Regions from separate parts of the Chryseobacterium camelliae genome, predicted to be linked through region 2. Evidence: riboswitches for the same ligand, from Rfam matches in the RefSeq annotation. Region 2 holds a riboswitch; each other region holds the start of a gene.
The links. Region 2 has a riboswitch for cobalamin ahead of CGB83_RS06240 (acyl-CoA thioesterase). Riboswitches for the same ligand answer to the same signal wherever they lie in the genome.
Positions count from the first base shown of each region.

Region 1: linked by a shared signal. The riboswitch ahead of CGB83_RS17525 (TonB-dependent receptor plug domain-containing protein) and the one ahead of CGB83_RS06240 (acyl-CoA thioesterase) in region 2 are both predicted to bind cobalamin.
Region 3: linked by a shared signal. The riboswitch ahead of metE (5-methyltetrahydropteroyltriglutamate--homocysteine S-methyltransferase) and the one ahead of CGB83_RS06240 (acyl-CoA thioesterase) in region 2 are both predicted to bind cobalamin.

Region 1 covers NZ_CP022986.1:3,794,197-3,801,204, reverse strand. The annotation lists gene CGB83_RS17550 (endonuclease) at 1-25, shown strand, start outside; gene CGB83_RS17545 (CCC motif membrane protein) at 98-430, opposite strand; gene CGB83_RS17540 (DUF2752 domain-containing protein) at 448-744, opposite strand; gene namA (NADPH dehydrogenase NamA) at 769-1,821, opposite strand; gene cdd (cytidine deaminase) at 1,926-2,408, shown strand; cobalamin riboswitch at 2,657-2,833, shown strand; gene CGB83_RS17525 (TonB-dependent receptor plug domain-containing protein) at 2,865-4,691, shown strand; gene CGB83_RS17520 (DUF5074 domain-containing protein) at 4,704-5,750, shown strand; gene CGB83_RS17515 (hypothetical protein) at 6,202-6,384, opposite strand.
Region 2 covers NZ_CP022986.1:1,374,835-1,381,842, forward strand. The annotation lists gene CGB83_RS06210 (GNAT family N-acetyltransferase) at 1-206, opposite strand, end outside; gene CGB83_RS06215 (endonuclease MutS2) at 315-2,462, shown strand; gene CGB83_RS06220 (GEVED domain-containing protein) at 2,579-3,673, opposite strand; gene CGB83_RS06225 (hypothetical protein) at 3,797-4,075, shown strand; gene CGB83_RS06230 (ATP-binding cassette domain-containing protein) at 4,072-4,734, shown strand; gene CGB83_RS06235 (hypothetical protein) at 4,764-5,564, shown strand; cobalamin riboswitch at 5,615-5,794, shown strand; gene CGB83_RS06240 (acyl-CoA thioesterase) at 5,908-6,291, shown strand; gene CGB83_RS06245 (HD domain-containing protein) at 6,339-6,935, opposite strand; partial or broken gene CGB83_RS20440 (cytochrome P450) at 7,002-7,008, shown strand, end outside.
Region 3 covers NZ_CP022986.1:634,881-641,888, forward strand. The annotation lists gene CGB83_RS02915 (hypothetical protein) at 1-72, shown strand, start outside; gene CGB83_RS02920 (hypothetical protein) at 139-666, shown strand; cobalamin riboswitch at 1,442-1,626, shown strand; gene metE (5-methyltetrahydropteroyltriglutamate--homocysteine S-methyltransferase) at 1,897-4,218, shown strand; gene CGB83_RS02930 (helix-turn-helix domain-containing protein) at 4,351-4,716, opposite strand; gene CGB83_RS02935 (KTSC domain-containing protein) at 4,893-5,339, shown strand; gene CGB83_RS02940 (efflux RND transporter permease subunit) at 6,309-7,008, opposite strand, start outside.

The DNA.
Region 1 (7,008 bases), 2.0 Mb from region 2:
TGTCCTGAAGTTTATCGTTCAGTAAATACTGTATTAAATATGAAAAATCCGTTTCAGATCCCTGAAACGGATTTTTTTTATCTGAGCATGCGGTTGATTATCTCCCTTGAAGCTCTCTTATTCTCTCCTGCATCAGTTCCGGATCCGAAAGGGCATCCGCTCCGATTAAGACGAAAACGAAAATAAAATAAATGATAGCGAGAACGCTCAGTACGATTCCTATAATACTCAATATCCTTCCGGTATTCAGGTTATTATAATTGGAATACATCCCCGGATTCTGCATGTACAGGGCATTGTCTTTTTTGTACAGCACGAGCCCGATGATTCCGGCTACAATTCCGGGAAGGCCGTAGCAGCAGCAGGTAACGATTGATAAAATCCCTAAAACGAGCACTGCCGTTGCATTGGGTAATTTCTGTTGGTCCATAGTTTATGATTTTAATGTTAAATGTTCATATACTGAAAAAAATGTTTATAAAAATAAGAAAATACCATGACTACTGAATTGATAATAGCCAGAAAGATGAGCACGTTCCCATAATTTCTTTTGCGGTCTGTAAAATTAAGCACCACAGTCCCTATAAAAAGCAACAGCGTATATACTGCCGGAAACATATGGAACGCCTCTGAAAACCTTCCCTCAAAAACCATTACCATGGCCCGCTGTGCACCGCAACCGAAGCATTCGAAACCGAAAAACTTTTTGGTGGGACAGGGCAGCATGAAGTCTTCAATTTTCATATGGATATTTTAAGCCTGATAAAATTAAGAAGAAATTTTAGCTCTGGCATACTGATGCGGGAAGAAACAGCTTTCTTTTTTTTCAAAAGCGCCGTGAACAGCGGTATAAGGGTTCCTCAGAATTTCCCTCGCAATGAAAATGAGGTCTGCTTCACCGTTCTGAAGTATTTGCTCTGCCTGGTCCACCTCCGTAATAAGGCCGACAGCTGCGGTCTGTACGTCTGCTCCGTTCCTTACTTCTGAAGAAAAAGGCACCTGGTACCCCTGATGCACAGGAATTTTAGCTCCATGGATATTCCCGCCGCTGGATACGTCAACAAGGTCTACGGAATGCTTTTTAAGTTCTGCGGCCAATCGGGTGCTGTCTTCCACATCCCATCCGTTCTCGGCATATTCAGTCCCGGAAATCCTGACAAATAAGGCTACATCCTGATTGAGTTCCTCGTTAACAGCGTCTACGATTTCGAGTAAGAAACGGATGCGGTTCTCAAAGCTTCCTCCGTATTCATCAGTCCTGATATTGGATAACGGTGACAGGAACTGGTGAACCAGGTATCCGTGTGCCGCGTGGATTTCAATAACATCAAATCCTGCGAAGACAGCTCTTCTTGCGGCTTCTTTAAAATATTGTACCTGTTCCCGGATCTCTTCTTTGGTAAGTGCATGCGGAATCCTTTCGGACGGATGATAGGGAATGGAACTCGGCGCAATGGTCTCCCAGCCTTCCTCAAGCGGGATCTGCACATTGTTCCAGGTAGATCCTTTCCTGCCGGAATGCGCCAGCTGAATCCCGATTTTGCTTTCGGAGTAAAAATGCACGAACTCAACGATCCTCTTCAAGCATTCTGCCTGTTCGTCATTCCAGATGCCCATGCAGTGGTTGGTAATCCTTCCCCGCGGCTCCACTCCCGTGGCTTCCACGATCAGGAGGCCGGTTCCGCCCTGTGCCCTGCTTCCGTAATGGACAAAATGAAAATCGTTCGCCAGGCCCTCTTCACAGGAATACATGCACATCGGCGACATGACCCAGCGGTTTTTCAGCTCTACATTTCTGAATTTGATAGGTGTATACAACATGTTTAATCTGAATTTAAATTTAAAATTTCGGGCAAAAGGTAATATTATTGCCCACGTGATCGAAAAAAGCTAATTTTATGCCCCTTTTTTAATTCAGGGACCCCATGAAAAAAGAAACCCATATCCGCTATGAATATTTTAAGGACAGGAGCGCGCTGAACGGCATGGAACAGCAACTGCTGGACAAAGCCAGAGAGGCCCGCGCAAAAGCCTATGCTCCTTATTCCAACTTCCTGGTAGGCTGCGCCGTGCTTCTGGAGAACGGGGAAATCCATACCGGCAGCAATCAGGAAAATGCGGCGTTTCCTTCGGGCCTCTGTGCAGAAAGGACGGCCATATTCTGGATTTCCGCTAATTTTCCGGATGTCCGGGTAAAAAAAATATTTGTGGTGGGCGGACCCAGGATCTCCCAGGAAGCGCATCCGCCAATTCCGCCGTGCGGAGGCTGCCGCCAGAGCCTGATGGAGTACGAAACCAAGCAGCAGGAAAACATTGAGCTCTACTTCGCCAGCATGAATGATGAAGTGTATAAAGTAGATGCCATCAAAGACCTTTTGCCTTTTTACTTTGACGGGACATTTTTGTAATCCGTTTTTATAAGATCCGGATCTTTTGTATCATGCACAGCCTCCTAGCCCAGATAGCAGCGGTTACCCCGCAGCGGAACGGACTGTGCGGCTGCGCGAGGAGTATGAGCGGATAGCTGGAAAAAGCTCCTGATTCTATTTAAAGTATGTCGCATTAGCTACGCCTCAGGTTTTCAGCCCATATACCCTGCCGGTGCCTCAGTAATTTTCTTTGATGCTGCATCATTTTGAATTTCAGCTTAAAAGTTTATCTTTGCAAAAATTTTGGTTTCCAATGTATTGGAATTAATAGGGAATCGGATGAAAATCCCGAGCTGTCCCCGCAACTGTAAATCGCGATAAGATGTTCTGCACTACAGCCACTGTAACCATGGGAAGGCGCAGAATGCGAAAGCCAGGAGACCTGCCAGAATCTAACTAAAAAATCTATTGCTTTCGGAGGAAAAGCGAATGAATATGAATATAAAAAAGTCTTTAGCACTGGCCTTTTCGGCGTACGGATGTTTTCTTTTCGGACAGGAAAAGATCATTGATACTGTGTATATTTTCGACAGCCAGATGAATAAGGTCAAGCGTTTTCATCAGGTGAATACGATCAGTCCGGAAGACGTTAAGAAAAACAGCACCAACCTTTCTGAACTGCTGCGTTTCCAGTCTCCCGTTTACATCAAAGAAAACGGCCGCGGCGCAGTTTCTTCCCCCTCTTTCCGGGGAACGAGTGCAGGCCATACCGCCGTGGTTTGGAACGGCATCAACATCAATTCCAATTTCCTGGGTCAGGCAGACCTCAACAACATCCCTCTTTTCGGGTATGACCGGCTGGAAGTAAAATCCGGCGGCGGAAGCGTGCAGTACGGAAGCTCAGCCATAGGCGGAAGCATCCACCTGAACGACCAGCTGGAATTCGGGAAAGGATTTCAGGGAAGCCTGTATTCGGAAGCAGCCTCCTTCGGGACGTACATTAATTTTGCGAAAGCAGGGTTCAGCAATGACCGTTTCAGCTTTAAGGCATCTGCCCATTACTCCATCAGCCAGAATGATTATGAGGTAAAGGAAAAAGAATATATCAACCGCAACGGAAGGTATTATAATACCACCTTCAACATCGGGACTTCGTATAAATTAAGCAGCCACCACATTATTTCCTGGCAAAGCCAGATGTTTGACGCATCCCAGCGCTATCCTATTTTTGTGGAAAACGGCAACAAAACAAAATACAACGCGCAGACTTTGCGGAGCCTTGTTGCATGGGATTTCCGTCAAAGCACCTTTACCAACAGCCTGAAAGCAGCTTATACAGAGGATAATTTCCAGTATTTCGGAGATATAGACCAACCGAAGACCAGCGGTGCAGACGGAAAAAACTACATCATTAAAAATGATCTCAATTATTTCATAACACCGAAGATCAACGTGAATGCCATTGGGGAATTCCAGGTGAATACGGCGGAAGGATACCAGTCGGGCCTCGGCAGCATCAGAAGGAATATGGGTTCTGTGGCAGGGCTGTTGCGCTACTTCCCTACTGAAGACCTTCGTTTTGAAGCCGGTGTTAAAAAAGATTTTGTAGAGGATATCACTTCTCCCGTCCTGTTTTCATTTTCAGGAAAATGGACTGCTGTGAAATGGTACAGCACCGGCATGAATGTTTCAAGGAACTTCAGGATCCCTTCTTTTAATGACCTATACTGGAAACAGGGCGGAAACACGAATCTTGTCCCGGAAACTTCGCTGAATGTGGATATGGACCATGAATTCAGGTTCGGAAGTTTAAAACTTACCCTGAGTCCGTATTTTATGCATATCAAAAACTACATCAACTGGCTGCCGACTCCTTACGGCTACTGGGCTGTCTTCAATACCTACAGGGTAGATTCATACGGACTGGAATCACAGGTTACCTATGAAAAGCAGTTCGGAAAGCATGGATTAAAGCTGAACGGAGGATATACCTATGCCAGGTCCATCAACAAGCAGACGGACAAGCAGATGGTGTATGTTCCGATCCACAAAGCCGTAGCCAGCATCGATTACCGTTACGATTTTCTCAGAGTATATGTCCAGGGACTGTTCAACGGGCTTACCTATACCACGACAGATGAAAAGAAAGCCGATGCACTGGATCCGTATTTTGTCCTTAACGCAGGGTTTTCAGGAACTCTGAACAAAAAATATACACTAGGGCTGAAGGTAAACAATATTACTGATACAGTTTACGAAACGGTATCTTATTACCCCATGCCTAAAAGGAATTACAGTATTTACGCAACCATTAATTTTTAAAATTTTAGTATAATGAAAATAACAAGACTCTTACAATTTATTTTTGCCTTCACCATCCTGTTTGCCGTATCGTGTAGCAGTGATGATGAAATAACCCAGGAAATCTACTACGGAAACGGATTCCTGCTTACCAACGAAGGAAATTTCGGAAAGCCGAACGCTGATGTAACCTTTGTCAGCAGCGACCTGAGCCTTAAACAGGACAACCTTTTCTCCAGCAACAATGGCGGAAGCAACCTTGGGGATGTACTTCAGACCATTGTATTCAACGGTGAAAATGCTTATCTCGTACTGAATAACACCAACAAAATCCAAATCGTTAACCGATATAATTTTAAAAGCACGGGTGAAATCACCAACCAGATCAACCAGCCGCGTTATATGGCCTTTGCCAACAACAATATTTACGTAACCAATGACAAGTACGGCGGTGAAAAATATGTGAGCATTTATAAAGCCGCTGACCTTTCTTTTGTAAAGAAAATTTCTTTTTCCAGTACTGATGCAGCTGAACGAGTGGTTGCTGCAGGAAACAACATCTTCGTGCAAAATGCATCTTACGGGTACGGAAACAAGATTACTTACATCAATACTTCAACCAACGATGTACAGGCAACGATCAACCTGCCGAATGGAAATATCAACAAGATCATTTCTGACAACCAGAACGTCTATGCCATTGCAGCCGGAACCTCAGATTCGTACATCTATCAGATCTCGGCTTCAGGAAGTATCACCAAGACGATCACGCTTACAGGTGTCTCCAGTGCGACCAATCTGGAAATTGAAAAAGGCAAATTTTATTTTACCTCAGGAAACAATGTGTACACTATGGATATGAATGCTACAGCAGCACCTACATCTCCCCTGTTCACGGTAGCCAACAGTGTTGACCAGTATTCTAACCTGTACGGATTCAACGTTGTTGATGGTAAGATCTTCACTTCTGATGCCAACGGATTTACACAGGACAGCAAGATCAGCGTCTACAATATTTCCGGATCGCTTATTAAAACCTTTACAGCAGGTAAAGCGACCAATGGTTTTTATAAAAACTAAAAAAAGCTCACATCTAAAGAATATATTTTTTCATCATTTGTGTTTTTCCGGGCGGCTTCTTCGAAGCCGCCCGGAATTCTTTTACCCCAGAAAATACGATCGTCATCCGCGAATTATTATGGCTAATACTATCACATACTCGCCCATCTGAAATGTACAAGCACAAAAAAGGCCCTTCATTCGTGAAAGGCTGTATCCATATATTGTGGATTATTGATAAGCACTTCAAAGATTTGCTTTTCTTTAATCTTTGGCCGGGTGTTTTCCATGTAAAGCTGGTCCTATAGAGCTGATAAGCAGAACAGGTTAAAAATTTAACCTAATCATGATCTTATATGTCTGGGAAAATCACCTTATCATATCATAAAACAGGCCGTTATGATGATAAGATGTCACCTGAACCTGTGGCCTGAAATGTTATCATCCTTTTTCAAATTATCCAGAAACAGGATCAGTAGGTCTTTGTGCTGTTTTTAAGCTTGATTGCCTTATAAACGCCGGCTATACTCAATGCCGCCATCAGGATATATGGTGTACGGTATCCCGGGCCTAAATCAAACAACTGAAAATGGTTGATAACAATTCCTAAGATTCCGAAAAAAACAGCCGGAAGAAAATATATGACATACTTCATGATTGATATTTTATGAATCCATATACTCAAGCGGTTTACCTATCTCCAAATGGCTGTGGAATAATGATGTTGAATCCTGATCGTATTAAACCCGTTTTCATCAGGCTCGATTCTAAGATCTCATTATCAACTTTGATATATGTCTTCTGTTATTCTATAAAGATAATCAAATTTTCTATTTGACAGACATGTATTTTTGCGGCCCCTGTTTTCTGTAATTTCATTACCGAATTTTCTCCGGTTCCTTGCTAAAATCTTGCTTATTCAACTTTTTTATCCATATAGTAAAGATCCGATTTAATTATACTACCTGACATAATCTTTTTGATATTTACAGTTTTCAACTAAAAATGCTATCTTTAAATGGCTGCACTTTCAGGGAATTTTATATACCCGTTTGAAATATGAGATACAAAATATTTGCAATATTGTCCGTTGTTTTGCCCATTGCCGTCCTTATATTGGTTATAAACCATACAGTATCCCTTGAAAAAAAACTTGTCCTTAATAAAGGGATCTTAACTGAATCAAAAAAAGTAAGCCGTGGCGCAAGATCACCTGTCATATACAGACACAGGATAAGAGGATACAATCATGATCTTGAAGGTACTTACACAGGTATTG
Region 2 (7,008 bases):
TTGTATGAAATTCCGAAGTACATCGTCTGTCCGTTTTTGGTCCTTTCCCTAATGGTTAAAATAAACTGCAGTGCATCATAATTGGTTGTAGGCGGCTTCCGTGTCAGAAACTGGTTGATGGTGGCATTGCTACGGATCTTCAGGATATCTTCAGTATGTCTTTCGTTGATCTCTTTCAACACTAAACGTTCGGTTTGCAGGTTCATCGTATTAAGTATGGTGCAGAATAAAGGTAATTATTTTCAGGGGTTCCAAAATATTCAAATTAAGGTATTTTCAAATTAACATTCATATTTTCTCACTAAATTTGTACTGTGTATATAAATAAAGAAGATTTAAACGAATTAGAGTTTCCGCAATTGCTCGCGGAAATTGCTCCATTTGCCTATTCTCCCAAGACGAGAGAAAAAATTCTTCAGCTCCTGCCGATGACGATTGACGAGGCGGAAATTTCCCTGAAAAAAACGTCAGAATACCTATCGAGCTTTGAAAGCTCAAATGCCGTTCCGTTTGATGAGTATGAGGATATTGAAAATGAGCTGAAACTGATGCTGATTGAAAATTACCGCCTTGAAAACAGTGCATTCATCAAAATAAAAACCTTAACGGAACAGATCGGGAAGCTCCAGAAGTTTTTCCCTACCATGCCGGACACCTTTCCCACCTTAATGAAAGACGCCGGGGTACTGGAATTTAAAAAAGAGATCATTGATAAGGTAGATAAGGTCTTTAACCGTTTCGGTGAAGTAAAAAGTGAAGCCTCACCGATCCTGAAAGAGCTGAGAACTGAAATCCAGCACGGCAAAAAAGCGATTCAGGAAAACTTTAACCGTGCTTTATTCAACTACGGACAGAGTGATTTCCTGGATGATATCCGCGAAACGATCATAGAAGACCAGAGGGTTCTGGCGGTAAAATCAGGATTTAAGAAGCGGGTTCCGGGAAGGGTCCTCGGGCTCTCCAAAACAGGATCCATTACGTACATCCAGCCGGACAGTGTAGTAAAGCATTATTTTAAGCTGAAGGAAAATCAGGAAGAAGAGAAAAAGGAGATTGATAAGATCCTCAGGAAACTGACGGCAGAACTTTCAGAGTTCCAGCCACAGCTCTGGAGGTACCAGATGTATATTTTCGACCTGGATCTCACCCGGGCAAAAGCTAAGTTTGCAGAACTGATCAACGGGGTGTTACCGAAAATCAACCGTCATAAAACCCTGCGGTTACGGGAAGCGTTCCACCCTTTGCTATTCCTGAGAAATAAAGCGGAAAACAAAACGATTTTCCCGCAGACCCTGGCCCTGACAGACCATAACAGGATCATCTGTATATCCGGGCCGAATGCGGGAGGAAAATCCATCACCCTGAAAACGGTAGGATTGCTGCAGCTGATGATCCAGAGCGGAATCCTGGTTCCCGTGCACCCGAAATCAGAGATGTTTTTCTTTGAAAAGATCATGACTGACATCGGGGACAACCAGTCGATTGAAAACCACCTGTCCACCTATTCTTCAAGGCTGAAAAAGATGGGCGGCATCATCCGTGAAGCAGACGCCAATACCCTTTTGCTGATTGACGAGTTCGGTACCGGCTCAGACCCGGAATTAGGCGGTGCACTGGCAGAAAGCTTCCTTGAGTTTTTCTATGATAAAAAGAGTTTTGCCATCATCACTACGCACTACACCAATATCAAACTGGTGGTGGAACAGCTTCCGAATGCAGAAAATGCGGCCATGCTTTTCAATGAAGAGACCCTGGAGCCAATGTATAAGCTTGAAGTAGGACAGGCAGGAAGCTCCTTTACTTTTGAGGTGGCCGAAAAGAATAAAATCCCAAGGTTCATCATTCATTCTGCCAAGAAAAAGGTTGAGCATGATATCGTAAACCTGGATAAGACCATCGTTAAGCTCCAGCAGGAAAAATTTGAAGTTGAAAAACTGAAAACCGACCTGGCGGAAAGAAAGGAATCGGTAGAAGATAAACGGGACAACCTGCAAAAGCTGAATGATCAGTTGCAGCAGAAACTGTTCAACTTCCAGAAGCTGTATGAGGAAGAACACCGCAAGCTTCAGTTCGGGAATAAGATTGAAGCGTTTATCGACAGCTATGTCAAAGGAAAATCAAGGAAAGATGTTGTCAAGGATTTCGTAAAAATCCTGGAGCAGGAAAAATTCAGGAAAGTAGGTGCCGATAAGGATGAATCCAAACGCCTGCAGGTGGTGAAGCGTAAGATCACCCAGCAGCTGAAAAAAGAAGATGTACAGGAGCGGATTGCCGAAACCAACGAAAAGCTGGAAGAAAAAATCAAGACCGAACGGGCGTTATGGATGAAAGAAGGCCAGCGGGTACGGATTAAAGGCAGTACCAGCGTAGGAACCATTGAAAAAGTTTCCAAAAACAAGGTGATCGTTAATTACGGGACTTTTAAGACGACAATTAATGCGGATGAACTGGAACGGATATGATCCTTTTGAATTTGGTAATTTGAAAATGATATAATTAATCCGTAAGATATCAGAAATGATACTTTCTTATGGTGATGTATAATAAAAAAGAGTGCTCATTGCCGAGCACTCTTTTATTATTTTTTGATCAGCTTAAGGCGCGTGATCTTATCATAATGTTTAACCTGTATAAAATAGATGCCTTTTACCAGATGGCGGACATCTATTTTCTGATCTGAAATTTTTCCTGTGCTGATTTTTTGCCCTGCTGCATTATAAATTTCAAATTCATGTCCGGAAATGCCTGAGACATGTATGATATCCGAGGCAGGATTAGGGTAAATACTTGCATGGTTCACTATACCGGTTTCGGAGGCAGAAAGACTGGCATCCGCTGATATATACACTCCATAATCTTCCACCTCCCCATAAGTGAACGTTCCGCAAACGGGACTTGTATAGGTTTCGCTTATTATAACTCTCATGCCTATGCCGCAGCCTGATCCTGTTTGGAATGCGGTCGGAGGAACAGCAAATGACGAACTGACTGCGGATGAACCGGCTGAATTGGAGGCTAATATCATTTCTGAATCCTGAAATGTCCCATCAGCATTAAAATCGATCCATGCTCTTACCGATGCCGTGCCCGGAGTTGCCTGCCACATCTTGGAGACTGAGATAATATTATTGGTACTTCCCAGAAACAGCTGAACTTTGCGGGACGGGTCCGGACGGTAGTCTGTATACGTTGAAGTCCCGGAATTGCTTACCATAGGAGTAAGACCTGTTCCTGACGGGGTTACCGTAACATTGGAAATATGCATTACTTCTGCACCTGTAGAAGCAGCTGTACAGTAATTCAGTGCAGTTGTAAAAGTTAGAATAGAGGATGGTAATCCTGTTAAACCATTGCATATTTTAGCAACATACACCTCATACGAAGTGCAGGGGACTAAATTAGTTAGGGTACAATAGCCTACGGACGACGAATAGATGACAGACCAGGCATTGCTGCCCACCGGCCTGAATCGTACCGCATAGTTTGGCGAATTAGGATCAAATGTCCAGTTTATCACAGCAGAATTCATCATAATAAAACTTGTATGCACATTGTCCGGCGGCAGATTATCACAGAAAATACCGGATGAGGATTCGTTTACAGTAATGTTGTTACCCTTAAGAAAAGAAGTTCCTGAGAACAGCACTAGGAAATAAAATAGATTTTTTATCATGATACCTATCGTTTAAATTATTTTTCTAAATATAGTGAATTAAATATATTAAATTACTCTGTCGAAGAAAATAAACATCAGCATTACATTTTAATTATCTTTACGGGATAAGTTCAGTTAGAAATGATCAGACAATTTACCATCCTCCGGATTTTTTATCTGAAACTGCTGATTCCATCAGTTTTCATTTCCCTGCTGTTATCTTTTCAGGGCGGATTCAGTGCTTCTGATTTCGGATTATGTTTTCTCCTGATTCTCCCCTTGCTGCATTATTTCGTTTATGAACTGAGACTGAAAAATGAATATGCATTCTATGCCCATTTCGGATTCTCAAGAATATTCCTCTGGATGTTGACGGTTATATTGAGCATCATCACCAATCTTATTACTACATTCCTATGAGCCTGCTTCATATTGACAGCATCACGAAAACATATGGCGAGAAAAGAATTCTGCAGGATATCTATATCCGTTCCGAGACAGGAAAGGTTACGGGGATTTTAGGCATAAACGGCTCGGGAAAATCTACGTTGCTTAAAATTATTTCCGGACAGGAGAAAGGGGATACAGGGTTTATCAGGATGGATGACCATGTAATCAGAAATCAAAAAGACCGGGCAGGCAGAATTGCGTACCTCCCTCAATATTCTTTTATTCCCAAACGGATAAAGATCAAAAGACTGATCCCTTTATTCTGCGGCCGGGAAAATGCAGAAACGTTATCTGCAACGGGCCTGATCCAGCCTTTTCTCAATGAAGTTCCGGGAAATCTTTCAACAGGCGAAAAAAGGATTGCGGAAGCACTGTTGATTTTATATTCAGATTCCAGATTTATTCTTCTGGATGAACCTTTCAGCGGTCTTTCACCGAAAGTGACCGCAGAGCTTCAGAAGATCATCAAAGAACAGTCAACACAAAAAGGAATTATGATTTCAGATCACCATTTTCAGGAGGTCTGGGATGTTTCAGATCATGTTTACCTGATGTCCCGAGGCTCTCTGAAACCTGTCAGGGATTTCAGTGAATTACAAAAGAATAAGTATCTGCCGGAGAGCATTTAATTTTATATCTTTGAGCTTTAAAAAGATCCATGATGAATTCCGCAACCAAAACATTATACGCTTCCGTTTTCACTATTTTTTCTCTGGCCTTTGTACCGGGGCAGTCTAAAGTACCGTTCGGAGTGGTAAAAGCTGAAGAAGGATATGCCATGGTACGCGTACCGAAGGACAATTACCGGAAGATTGTCGATAAGATCAGGATGCGTAAAGGCGATGTTTTCGTGTATGTAAAAACGGCACCCGGGGAAACGGAATGGATCTGGATCAAATACCCTGAGAAACAGGACGACGGCAAGCCTTTTGTGCGTTACGAAACTTTGGATAAGGAAGGGATGGTGAATAAAGACCGCATTGCCTTTATCGACCAGCTTCCCCAGTTTACCCCATCCAAATCCAAGAATGGAAGGTCACTTATTTTTACCGATAACAGCAATTCCAAAATTCCTGTATCCCAGAGATCCAAAGTGATTATTGATGTCTATCCTTCCAATGCCGGCTACCGCAAACAGGAAAAAGATGCCAGCGGAAATATCCTGACGATTGATAAAGTAAAACCATGGGGCATCAGCAACCAGCTTCCGGAAGGAATGACGGAGATCAAGTCCATCCGCGTCCAGCAGCCCGGAAGAGGATCCGTATTTGTGCGGGAAGCCATTAAAAATATGTTCCAGCCCACCATGGATTTCAATCATGTAGGGGTAACTTCCATTGATGACGACCATATTTTCCTTTATATGATCAACGGGTCAGGTGAAAACCGCTATACTACGCTGTGGACGATTAAGGAAGGAAGGGTGATCAGCCAGATCATTTATAAAAATCCTGAATAACCTTTTCTTTTCACGTTTTATCCGTACTTTTGCCCTGAAAAGTTTTATCGCTTATTCATCACAGGAACCGGTTCTGCTTAACGCAGATGAAAAGGGAATCGTGTGCAAATCACGAACTGTCGCGCAACTGTAAGTACCTTAAATCTTTATTGATGATCCACTGTGCAGAAGCATGGGAAGGAAATAAAGACGGTATGAGTCAGGAGACCTGCCTTTCCTCTATACAAAAAACTTTCGCGATCTGAAGTTGATTGATCTGATGAATGCTTACGGGAACATCGTATGTTCCTGCTGTCATTATTCTGCTCAACGGCTCCATTCGCTTTAATATAACAATGCAATAATGACAACAGAAGAAAGAATTGAAGCCTCGGAAACCAGAATTTTTAAAGCCGTTTTCCCTAATACCACCAATCATTATGATACCCTGTTCGGAGGGACCGCCATGCAGCTGATGGATGAAGTCGCCTTTATTACCGCTACCCGTTTTGCCCGGAAAAGGGTGGTTACGGTAAGCAGCGACAAGATCGACTTTAAAAAACCGATTCCTGCCGGGACCATTGTAGAGCTGATCGGTAAAGTAGCACACGTGGGAACCACCAGTATGAAGGTAAGTGTTGAGATCTACACGGAACAGATGTATTCTTATGAGCGTGAAAAAGCTATTGTCGGGGATTTCACTTTTGTATCCATTGATGAGTTCAAGAAACCAACTCCTATATTATAAATACATCAGTGGCTTGCAGCGGCCTCCGGCCGCCGCAAGCCTTATTATTACAGCTCTTTGACAATCTTTTGATTGTCCAGGCATTTCGTCAGCAGCATCTCAAATGCCTCACCCATTTCATCGGAAGCCCTGCCAATGGCATGTTCAAGCATCTTCCTCACCTGCTTTTCCGTTACGCCGGCTTCTGTCCAGCTCTTCCCTGATGTATGGGAGTTCAGGATGAACGGCATGATACGGTCTATGGCACAGGCGAAAATAGCATCCGGAGTCTGCTCTTCTTCAAACTCCAGCCAGAGGTTAAAAAATTCCGAGCGGATCGGTTCATCCAGGATCCCGAAAATATTTTTGGCAGACTGTTTTTCGCGCTCAAACTTCCCGACCATTGCCTGTTCATCAAACAAAAAGGTATCTCCGGCTTCAATTTCCACCAGGTCATGGATGGAAAGCATCCTGATCACCCGCAGAAGGTCGATATCCGCACTGCATTTCGCGTACGGATAAAGGATCTGGGCAAGGATGATGATCTGCCAGGAATGTTCGGCCGTATTTTCCCGCCGGGTATCATCAGCATTATAATTTCTTCTCTGTACATTTTTCAAAGCGTCTACGGCTAAGATGAAATTTATTTCCTTTTGTATTTTCATACTGCAAAAATAATTCATTTAAGGGTATCATATATATTCTTTACCTTTAGATAACAAATATTCAGTATGCCTT
Region 3 (7,008 bases), 740 kb from region 2:
GCGACTGATGCTACGCCAACGGAACAATTTATTAAGGAAGCCAAACTGACGCATATTTATCAGCAGGAATAACATATCTATTACCCTGGTGTTATATTGATGAATCATCATAGATTAATGACTGCTGAATACCAAAACATGAGTTTATATTTCAATGCCATCTGTGAGTTCAGGCAGTTGAATCCTGTGGTCAAAGGACAGCCGTTACGGACCAATGATCCCGGTATGATGAGCATCAGGGATTCACTTCTTGGGTTAAAGCATGCGTTAGAACAGCAGTACACATCAATAGATAATATTGATTGCTCTATTCAAATCTCAAAAGGGATCACCAATCTTCCTCATATTCTGTATGCCTGTATCCTTCCGCCTGGCCAGTTGGTTCCGAACGGTATCTACACAGCCATTTGTTTTGATATTCTGGGCAGAGGTGCCCTGGCAGGATGTGTTGAGTCTAAAGTAACGGCTAAAGGGTTAACCACAGTGCACAGGAAGAAAGGCGGCAAGCTCCTCGGTATCGATGTAGATGGTGCCAGTGAAAGAACACAGTACAACAATGTATTCGTCAACCCGAAAGAATTTTATTATCCTCTTGAGAATACTGTAGAATTAGATCTGCACATTAAAGCTTCACTGAAGCTGGCCATTGGTTTTCTTGAACGCTGATGGTATTGTAAACAACAGCAACTTAAAGTTAGCTTTAAAAGGTATATCAGGAACTGATTTAACAGACTGTTATTGTTCAAAAACTTCTCGATACACTCCGCTGCGCTGCATTACTCGAAGTGACGAATGAGATATTTTACTGAACAAATACTAAAGTAGTAAATTAATAATTAAAATTTACTTTGTAAACAGCCGTCACTTCGAGTAGCTTGAAAAAGCGTATCGAGAAGTGATTTAACAGAACACTATTGCTCAAAAACTTCTCGATACACTCTGCTACGCTGCGTTACTCGAAGTGACGGAGGAGATATTTTACTGAACAAACACTAAAGTAGTAAATTAATAATTAAAATTTACTTTGTAAACAGCCGTCACTTCGAGTAGCTTGAAAAAGCGTATCGAGAAGTGATTTAACAGAACACTATTGCTCAAAAACTTCTCGATACACTCCGCTTCGCTGCGTTACTCGAAGTGACGCAGGAAATAATTGTATGAATTAGAAGCTTGAGTGAGTTTGGAATCAAAAATTTATACGATCAACCTCCGTCACTTCGAGTAGCTTGAAAAAGCGTATCGAGCAAGTGGTTTAACAGGGTGCTATCGCTCAAAACTTCTTAAAGCTTCTTGATATACTTAGCTCAGATTTGCTACTCAGACTTGCAAAGAATACCATCTTTTTACATACTTTGCAATAAAACACCTCCAAAACTAATTACATCCGGTTTTTCAAAACAAATAATTCCTACATTTGCTCCAGAAAACAGTTCTTTAACATACTTCATCAAACGGAAAAGGTTTTACGTAAAGTAGATTAATAGGGAATCGTGTGAGAATCACGAGCTGTCGCGCAACTGTAAGTAATACCCCAAAGGTTTTTGTCCTAGTATATCCACTGTGAAAACGGGAAGGATGACAGAAACTGTTACAAGTCAGGAGACCTGCCTGTTCCGGATTGACAATGCTCCCGCGGTCCGGAGTTTTGGTCATAAAGATGATACCGGAATGTATTGGTTAAATTTATCAGGACTGAAAACAGAGTTGCTTTGGCACAGATAACACTAAGCCCTAAGCTGTTCAACCATCTTTAAATTTACCTGTAAAACTCATGCCGTGCTGCATGGGAAAATATATTTCAAAGTATCATTCCCAATGGATCAGATCCTGTTTGCGCTGGCATTGCGAAGCATCTGAAGAACTTTTAATAATTGTTTTATTTAAAAGTTTAAGAACATGCAAACGCACATTCTGGGCTATCCGCGTATTGGTAGCCAAAGAGAACTCAAAAAAGCCTGCGAGCAGTATTGGTCAGGCAAAATTTCACTGGATGAACTGCTGGAAACCGGCAAAAATCTCACCCTACACCACTGGAAAAATCAGCACGAAGCAGGCATCGACCTGATTCCCTGCAACGATTTTTCGTATTACGATCAGGTGCTGGATATGACGCTTACTGTAGGAGCCATTCCGCCACGGTACCTCGAAATTGCTTCCCGGAAAACAGAGACTGATTTGTACTTCGCCATGGCAAGAGGGTTTCAGCAGGAAGGTCTGGACATTACCGCGATGGAAATGACGAAATGGTTCGACACCAACTATCATTACATTGTCCCTGAATTCCATAAAGATCAAGAATTCTCGCTGTTTTCAGACAGGATCATCAGGGAATTCACCAGAGCAAAAGAAGCAGGCATCAAAGCAAAGCCTGTCATCATCGGATTACTGACTTATCTCCTGCTCGGAAAAGAAAAGGAAGAAGGTTTTGATAAACTGGATTTAGCGCAGAATTTACTTCCGGTATACCTCCGGATCTTGAAGGAACTGGAACAGCACGGCGCGGAATACATCCAGTTTGATGAGCCATTCCTCGCAATGGACCTTACTGAAAAGGCTAAAGAAACCTATGAATTCATCTATGCTGAAATCAGAAAAGAGTTCCCGGATCTGAAATTGATCATTGCCACCTATTTTGAAGGTTTAAGGGATAACCTTACCCTGGCGGTTTCCCTTCCTGCCGATATTCTGCATATCGACCTGGTCCGTTGCCCCGAACAGCTGAATGAGGTATTAAGGATCCTTCCAAAAACAATGAGTCTATCCCTGGGAATCGTGGACGGAAGAAATATCTGGAAAAACAATTTTCAGAAATCCCTCCAGGTTATCGAAAGAGCAATCACAAAAATCGGTACCGATAGGATCCTTATTGCACCTTCATGCTCTCTGCTCCACACACCTATTGACCTGGATCTGGAAAAGAACGAGAACATTTTATATCCGGAAATCAAGCATTGGATGGCTTTTGCCAGGCAGAAATTGAGTGAAGTCGTAAGCCTGAAAAAACTGGCATCCGGAAATGCCAATTATGAGGTATTGCTTGAGTATGCCCATAATCAGAAAGCCGTTGAAGATCGTGAGGTTTCTGCGCTGATCCATAATGAAGACGTAAAAATACGTGCGGAAGTCATTACCAGTGAGGAGACGCATAGGGAGCATCCTTTTTCCATCCGGAAGAAAATCCAGCGCCATGTGCTCCAGCTTCCTCTTTTCCCCACCACAACCATCGGCTCATTCCCGCAAACCACAGAAGTAAGGAACTGGAGGTCCAGATTTAAAAAGGGAGAGCTGAATGCAAAACAGTATGACAAACTTCTGAAGCAGGAAACCAAACGCACCATCCGCTGGCAGGAAGACATCGGGATCGATGTGCTGGTTCACGGTGAATTTGAGCGCAATGACATGGTGGAATATTTCGGGGAACAGCTGGCCGGATTTGCCTTTACGCAAAACGGCTGGGTACAGAGCTACGGAAGCCGCTGCGTGAAACCACCGGTAATTTACGGAGACGTACACCGTCCGAACCCAATGACGGTCTACTGGTCCGAATATGCGCAGTCTTTAACCAAAAAATGGGTAAAAGGAATGCTGACCGGACCGGTTACCATTCTTCAGTGGTCGTTTGTGCGTGATGACCAGCCGCGTTCGCTTACGTGCAGGCAGATTGCACTGGCCATCCGCGATGAAGTCTGCGATCTTGAAAGAGCCGGGATCCGGATCATCCAGATTGACGAGCCTGCGATCCGCGAAGGGTTGCCGCTAAGAAAATCCGACTGGAAGAATTACCTGAAATGGGCCGTGGAAGCATTTCGGATCTCGGCCAGCGGCGTAGAGGATGCCACCCAGATCCATACGCATATGTGTTATTCTGAATTCAATGATATCATCCAGGATATTGCCGATATGGACGCCGATGTCATCACCATAGAATGTTCCCGGAGCCAGATGGAACTTCTGAATGCCTTTGCTGATTTCAAATACCCGAACGAAATTGGTCCCGGCGTGTACGACATCCATTCGCCAAGGGTTCCGTCCAAAGAAGAAATGGTGGAGCTGCTGAAAAAGGCACAGGCCGTTATCCCGGCAGACCAGATTTGGGTAAATCCGGATTGCGGACTGAAAACCAGGCATTGGGAAGAAACCGAAAAGGCGCTGATTGCCATGGTGAAAGCCTCAAAGGAAATGAGCGGGCAATTTAAAAAAGAAAAAATGGAATATTAGAATGACAGGAGCTTTAGGGCTCCTGTTTTTATTTTATGGTTTAAAAAAATACAAGGCTGTTTAATAATCTAAACGCTGCCTAAACCTTATAGGTTTTGAAAACCTATAAGGTTTAAAATCTATAAGCAGAAATTAATTCTGATTGTCTTTCAGCCTTTTGACTTCCTCTTTGAGTAAGCCGATATACTCCTGCAGGTTTTTAATAATTTCAATGCTTAACTCATTGTTGAATGTCTGAATATTTGAGCCTGCCGCAGGACTATCATTGAATGTTGAGTTGTTATTATTGATAATCATTGTTCCTTCCTCTTCCTCATAAATTTCTTCTACCGGGACATTAAGGAAGTTGGCGATCTTTTCCCATTCTTCATGGATGATCTTCACGTCACCACCTTCTTTCCTGCAATAATTGGATACATCGGTAGCAATAACCTCGGCAATCTGCTGTTGGGTGTAGCCTTTCTTTTTTCTGATCGAACGTAATTTTTCTTTTTGCATAATCTGCTTTTTACAAATATAAAAAAAGACTTTTGTTTTTCAAATGCTTTCATCCGTTTTTGATTTTGCTGCTATGTATTCACAAAAGGCATGATACACAAATAATTAACATTAAATAACACTTCAGTTTAAATTAAAAACCCTAATTTTGCACTCCGAAATAAGGATTCAACCATATGAAAAAATTAGGCGAATACAGAAAGCTTCTGGAAGTAGATAAAAATGTGACATTAAAGGAGCTGAAAACCATTTACAGGAATACGATGAAAGATACGCATCCTGATAAATTCATCAACGATGAAGCCGGCAAGCAGGAAGCGGAAGAGAAAAGTAAATCTGTGATTGAAGCCTATCATTTCCTGGTAAGCATCAACCCGGAAACACAGGAAAAATATAAGGAAGAATATACGGAAACCACAACGACATCCAATATTCAGGATTTTTACCTTGAAAAATCAATCCTTACTGTTCAGCACCTGAACGGAAACATCTACGAATACCTGGGTGTCCCGAGAAACACCTACATCAAAATGGTGAACGCCGATTCGCCGAGCCGTTTTGCCAGGAGGCACATTTACGGAAGTTTTGTATACCGGAAAGCGGGCGAAGCCATGGAGGCTTAAGCTTCAGCTCAACATATTTGAAAGGCTTCCGGGATTCCGGAAGCTTTTTTTGTTTGCAATTTATTTGATATCCCGTCACTTCGGGTAACGCAGCGAAGCGAAGTGTATCGAGAAGTTTTGAACAAATAGCACTCTGTTAAATCACTTCTCGATACGCTTTTCAAGCTACTCGAAGTGACGGAAGTTGACATACAAATTTTGATTTCAAATTCACTCAATCTCTAATTCATTTCATACAACTATTTCCTACGTCACTTCGAGTAACGCAGCGAAGCGGAGTGTATCGGGAAGTTTTTGAGCAGTAGCATTCTGATAATCCACTTCTCGATACGCTTTTCAAGCTACTCGAAGTGACGGAGGTTGATCGTATAAATTTTTGATTCCAAAGTCACTCAAGCTTCTATTTAATACAACTATTTCCTACGTCACTTCGAGTAACGCAGCGGAGCGGAGTGTATCGAGAAGTTTTTGAACCATAGCACTCTATTAAATCACTTCTCGATACGCTTTTCAAGCTACTCGAAGTGACGGAGGTTGATCGTATAAATTTTTGATTCCTAATTCACTCAAGCTTCTAATTCATTTCATACAACTATTTCCTACGTCACTTCGAGTAACGCAGCGGAGCGGAGTGTATCGAAAAGTTTTTGAACCATAGCACTCTATTAAATCACTTCTCGATACGCTTTTCAAGCTACTCGAAGTGACGGAGGTTGATCGTATAAATTTTTGATTCCTAATTCACTCAAGCTTCTAATTCATTTCATACAACTATTTCCTACGTCACTTCGGGTAACGTAGCGAAGCGGAGTGTATCGAGAAGCTTTGAGCAATAATAATCTATTAAATGACTTCTCGATACGCTTTTTAAGCTAATTGAAGTGATGGAGTTGTTACAGAATTACTTTTAAAGACGAAAAAAAGCGCATCATTTCTGATACGCTTAAGGTTAATTAAAAGGTGGATCTATTAATCCGTGTGTTTTGGAGTAAATCCGTCTTCACTGAGTTCCCTATGCTCATAATCGGCTTTCATTTCGGCTTCATAATCTATCTTTTCATTTTTGCCCATTCTTCTTAAAATGGAATCAAACAGAGAGTATACAACCGGTACGATGATCAGGGTCAGGAAGAGTGATGAAGTCAGACCCCCGATGATTACCCAGGCAAGTCCGTTATTCATTTCTGCTCCGGCTCCTTTGGCGATCGCAATCGGGATCATCCCGAAGATCATCGCAATAGTCGTCATCAAAATCGGACGGAGACGGGCATGGTTTGCCTGAATCAGGGCATCATGGGTATTGGCTCCTGCAGCTTTTCTCATATTGGCAAAGTCGACAATCATAATCGCATTTTTCGCCACCAGACCAATCAGCATGATCATCCCCAGCATCGTAAAGATGTTCAGCGAGTTTCCGGTGATGGCCAGGATCACCATAACCCCGATCAATGCCAGTGGAATAGAGAACAGTACCACAAACGGATACACAAAGGAATCATATAAGGAAACCATTACGAGATATACCAATACGATGGCTGCCAGCAAGGCAATTCCCAATGTACCGAAACCTTCGGTCTGGTTTTCCATGTCTCCGCTCCAGATATACGATACTCCGGCAGGTTTTGTTTTTTCATTATCCATGAACATGGCTGCCCATTCGTTGGCCACA